One region of the Paenibacillus sp. CAA11 genome, then DNA from elsewhere that is predicted to be linked to it. Evidence: riboswitches for the same ligand, from Rfam matches in the RefSeq annotation. Region 1 holds a riboswitch; the other holds the start of a gene.
The links. A riboswitch is a leader RNA that binds a small molecule or an ion and turns the genes downstream of it on or off. The one in region 1 is predicted to bind S-adenosylmethionine.

Region 1 (2,469 bases):
CGAATAAGGTAAAGACGATCTGCAAAGCAGCCATCCCTGAGCTGCAGGCAAAGCCTGCATCACCCGATTCTAGCTCGGCGGCCGCCTCCTCCAGAATAGTACGCGTAGGACTCTTCGTCCTAGCATAATCAAAGCCAGTGCTCTGCCCTAGTCTTGGATGCCTGAACGCCGTTGCCTGATAAATCGGATAATTTATCGCTCCTGTAACAGGCTCACTGACCGAACCGATTTGTGCCAATCTGCTCTCTATACGAAGTTTGTCCTCTGCCATTGTTAAGCCCATCTCCTCGCTATATTTCATAGACGAACTCAGCCAGCTCGTCGATATCGTAAGGTGTCTCTTGATACACATAATAATTTAGCCAATTGGAAAATAATAAGTTTGCGTGTGCTCTCCATACCGATGGAGGCGTTTGCGTCGGATCATCGTTAGGATAATAATGAAGCGGAAGCTTAACATCCAGCCCTTTGGCTGCATCCCGGTCGTATTCCCATTTGAGCGACAGTGGGTCATACTCCGCATGGCCTGTAACAAATATCTGTTTGCCGTCCCGGGTTGCAACCAGGTAGACGCCCGCCTCTTCCGACTCTGCCAGAATATCCAGCTCAGGCACCCTCTCGATATCTTCGCGCCGCACCTCCGTGTGGCGGGAATGCGGAACATAGAACAGCTCGTCAAATCCCCGAAGCAACTTCGTATTTGGGATGTTGACTCTATGGGAGAACACCCCGAAGCATTTTTCTTCAAGCGGTACCTTCGGCACGCCAAAATGATGATAAAGCCCTGCCTGGGAGGCCCAGCAAATGTGAATGGTCGAGGTGACATGCGACTTGCTCCAGTTAAAGATCTCCTGAATTTCATTCCAGTAGTTTACTTCCTCGAACTCAAGCTGCTCAACGGGTGCCCCGGTAATGATCATCCCGTCATAACGACGGTGCTTGACTTCATCGAACGTCTTATAGAACGTCTCAAGATGCTCCTGCGAGGTATTCTTGGAAATGTGGGATCTTGGATGCAGCAGAGTAAACTCAACCTGAAGCGGCGTATTGCCGATCAACCGTAGAAGCTGGGATTCTGTAGTCTCTTTCGTAGGCATCAAATTCAGGATGGCGATACGTAATGGGCGAATGTCCTGCCTGTAGGCTCTGCTCTCATCCATAACAAAAATATTCTCGCCGACCAGCACTTCTTTGGCGGGCAAATGATCAGGAATCTTAATTGGCAAGCTGGGCTCACTCCTTTGCAAAGTTTGCGAAAATCCAGTATGAAAAGGGCCTGCAAACAAGTGTTGGCATGTGTAAATAACAAAATGACCCTTCCCGAAGCTATCGAGAAAGGTCATTGATTACACTTATATGCGCCTCTCTCATCTCTCAGAGACTTTAAGCGAGCACTTCGCTTAAATGTCCTGCAAGAATTAGCACCGTGCGATTGCTCGCCGGTTGCCGGGTATCATCGGGCTAGTCCCTCCACCTGCTCTTGATAAGATTTCGCTGTATGAAATTAGGATTAAATATTACAAAGCCTATATCTTGATTTAATCAATACTTTAAAGCATGAGCATCTGCCCGTCAAGCGCTGGGCCTAATTTCCACCCGCATTTGCACCATCCTTTACCGCCTTCCATATATTGTTCCATCTATTGCTCCACTTAAGCCGTCCCTGCTGCCAATTTATCTTGATAACCGCCAGGATCCGGCGTTATACTATACTGGTGTCTAAAACTGAGCATAACGAGGTGAAACTAAGAATGGAAGGCGACTCTAGTCCGCAGAGCAAGTCCCCAGATATACAACAGCACAGGGAAAATCTCAGCAGCTTGCTCGGGACGAAGGCAGGGGACTCTTTCGTTCTACGGTGCATCCTTGCTTACAATAGGTTACAGTAGCAGCAAAGACCGGAGGCTGCTGGGTTTCCCCTGTGCTTTCCTAAGAGCATAGCCCTGTCCTCGGACAGGCAAAGGAGTGAAACCAGATGAAAATCCGGCATGTAAACGCAGGGGTCTTTACCCCGGTAGAAGATGTTGAACTCACACTGAATGCGCCATCCGAAGGCTTCTACTGGATTGATGCGGATGTGGATGATTTAGCCGTATTACAGCCGCTCTTCTCTTTGCATGATCTGGCAGTAGAAGACTGCTTGAGCGAAGAAGATCAGCGGCCGAAGATTGAAATTTATGATAATCATTATTTTATTGTAGTGAATAGTATTCGATTTGATGATGAGGAAATTTTCCTCCGTGCGCTCAATGTATTCCTAGGCCGTCATTTTATAATTACTCTAACCCGTCAGAAACTTAATGAGCTGCGAGCCATCAAACCCATTCTTTGGGAGCAGGAGGTCAGCGAACCCGATCGCTTCCTGTACCTGCTCATCGACCTGGTCGTAGATAATTATTTCTTGGTCGGTGACCGAATCGAAGATAAGATTGAAAAGCTGGAAGAGGATATCCTTGTCCATACCAAGCG
Region 2 (2,469 bases), 2.4 Mb from region 1:
TGGTGATTGATGCCCGCATGAAACCGGGATACCCGGATGAGCTGTTCCCGCGTGAGGATATTGTGAAATTGGTGGATGAACGTTGGAAAACCTATTTTCAAGGGTAAACTTTAGAGTACAAACGAAAAATAAGCCAAGAGGTCTGATATCGCAGCATAGCTTACAACCGCGGCATATCAGCTTATAGATCATACACAAAGCGAGGGATAGGGATGCTGCGAACGCTGCTGGGAGAACCGCCTAGAGAGAATGAGGGACTGCTTCAGGACGCGATGAACGCCATGGTAGAGACGCTGCATAAGCTGGAGCGGGAAATGGATAAGAACGATGATCCTACCCATGATTACCGCCGCCTGGAGATTTGGACACGGGGGCTGATTTCCTCGATTGATGAGCTGGAGCAGAGTGCGTATGCTGCCGCTTTTTTCAGAAAAAAGGTGACGACCGACTATATTGATGAAATGCAGCCGCAGGAGAAAAGCGATTATGCCCGGTATGTGTATTTTTATAAAGATGGTTTTATACGATTGTTCTCGCTATTGGACAAGCTCGGAACTTTGCTGAACGATCTATACGAGCTGAACACGGCCAAGGTCAAGCCGCACTTTTCTTATTTTACCGTGCTGCGCCAGTTTCGTTACTTGAAAGTGCACCTTGAGCTTGGAAATAAGCTGAGTGACCTGAAGGAAAAGTATAAAGAGCCGCTTGGGCTATTGCGCCGCCGCAGAAATACGGAGATTCATTACATGAACTCGGAAATGCAGGACGATCTCTGGCAGCGCCACCGAACCCTGCATGGCAAGATCGAGCTGGAGGACCTAGACAAGCATCTCAAGGACCTGGCAGATGGCTGCGAAATGGTGTTCAGCACCGTATTTACCGTATTTGATTATACAAATAAAAATTGGCGAAAAGCCAAACCGTAATTTAATTTGCCAAGGGCAAAATTTCCCTTTGACAAACTATGTGAGAGTCTCTATACTAAGTCTATCTTCAAGTTATGAAAACATAACATTTATTTTCTTATAATTTCATATTTCTTATCCAGAGAGGCGGAGGGAAAGGCCCGATGAAGCCCGGCAACCGATTCGGTGGCTATTAAATGGTCCAAGTAAGCAGGAGACCCTTTATAAGTTACCCGAGTGACATGGTGCTAATTCCTCAGAGTACATGATCATGTATTCTGGCAGATGAGAAGGTATAGCTCTTACATGCATAGAGCCCTTGGAATTCTGCCGAGGGCTCTTTTTATATGATAAAGAGACGTGCAGATGAGCTTAAAAACGTGTATTAGAAGACAGGAGGGAATGTTGGGTTGATTGAATTAAAAGGAATCACCAAGATCTACGGCAGCAAGCAGAAAATAACAACCGCCTTGTCCGGATTGAATCTCTCTGTAAAAAAGGGAGAAATCTTCGGAGTCATTGGGCATTCGGGTGCGGGCAAGAGTACTCTTATCCGCTGTGTGAATTTGCTTGAACGTCCAACTGAAGGAGAGGTTTGGGTAGGCGGTGTGAATCTGACCTCCCTTGGCAAACGTCAGCTGCAGAAGCAACGGCATAAAATCGGCATGATCTTTCAGCACTTTAACTTGTTATCGTCGGCAACGGTCTATGATAATATCGCATTTCCCCTGACCCTGATCGGTACGGATAAAGCTAAGATCAAGGCGAAGGTGGAGGAGCTGCTGGCTCTGGTTGGACTTGAGGCTCACAGCAAGAAGTACCCGTCTCAATTGTCGGGCGGACAGAAGCAGCGTGTCGGCATTGCCCGTGCGCTAGCGAGTGACCCTGATGTGCTGCTCTGTGATGAAGCCACTTCGGCACTTGATCCGCAGACCACGGACTCAATTCTGAGGCTGCTGCTGGATATTAACCGAAAGTTAGGGCTTACCATCATGCTCATTACCCATGAAATGCATGTTATTCAGAGCATCTGCGACCGGGTAGCGGTTATCCATCAGGGCGGAATTGTTGAAGAAGGCCCAGTGGCTGAGGTTTTCCTGAAGCCGCAGCATCCGGTAACCCGGGAATTTGCCTTCCGCGAGTCCATCAGCGGCGATTCGCTCAAGCAGGCCTTGAAGGCCGCTAAATCCGGCGCCCGCGCCGTGAAGATTACGTTCCTTGGCGCAACGACCTATGAGTCGGTTCTATCCCAAGTTGCGAAGGAGACAGGCGTGAACTTTGCGATTCTGCAGGGTACCATCTCTACAATCAAAGATGTTCCTTACGGGCAGCTGGTTGTCTCTTTCGAGGGAGACTCAGGGGCGATCGACAAGACACTGCAAACGCTGACTGAGCGCAACCTTGATGTGGAGGTGATTGAATAAATGTGGGGTCTGGATTTCTCAACCATAGACTGGAACGAAATGCTTAACGGTACCTATGATACCTTGAAAATGATGGCCTACTCGCTCCTGTTTACATTTATCATCGGCTTGCCGCTCGGAGTCATTCTTTTCATGACAGC

Region 2: another riboswitch for S-adenosylmethionine. It lies ahead of DCC85_RS17915 (methionine ABC transporter ATP-binding protein); the one in region 1 lies ahead of metA (homoserine O-acetyltransferase MetA).

Annotation. Positions count from the first base shown of each region.
Region 1 is NZ_CP028922.1:1,465,407-1,467,875, reverse strand. Features, by position in the region: gene DCC85_RS06845 (aminotransferase class I/II-fold pyridoxal phosphate-dependent enzyme) at 1-271, opposite strand, end outside; gene metA (homoserine O-acetyltransferase MetA) at 291-1,226, opposite strand; SAM riboswitch class I at 1,365-1,490, opposite strand; gene corA (magnesium/cobalt transporter CorA) at 1,976-2,469, shown strand, end outside.
Region 2 is NZ_CP028922.1:3,829,979-3,832,447, reverse strand. Features, by position in the region: gene DCC85_RS17925 (UbiD family decarboxylase) at 1-107, shown strand, start outside; gene DCC85_RS17920 (Cthe_2314 family HEPN domain-containing protein) at 213-926, shown strand; SAM riboswitch class I at 1,038-1,197, shown strand; gene DCC85_RS17915 (methionine ABC transporter ATP-binding protein) at 1,316-2,329, shown strand; gene DCC85_RS17910 (methionine ABC transporter permease) at 2,330-2,469, shown strand, end outside.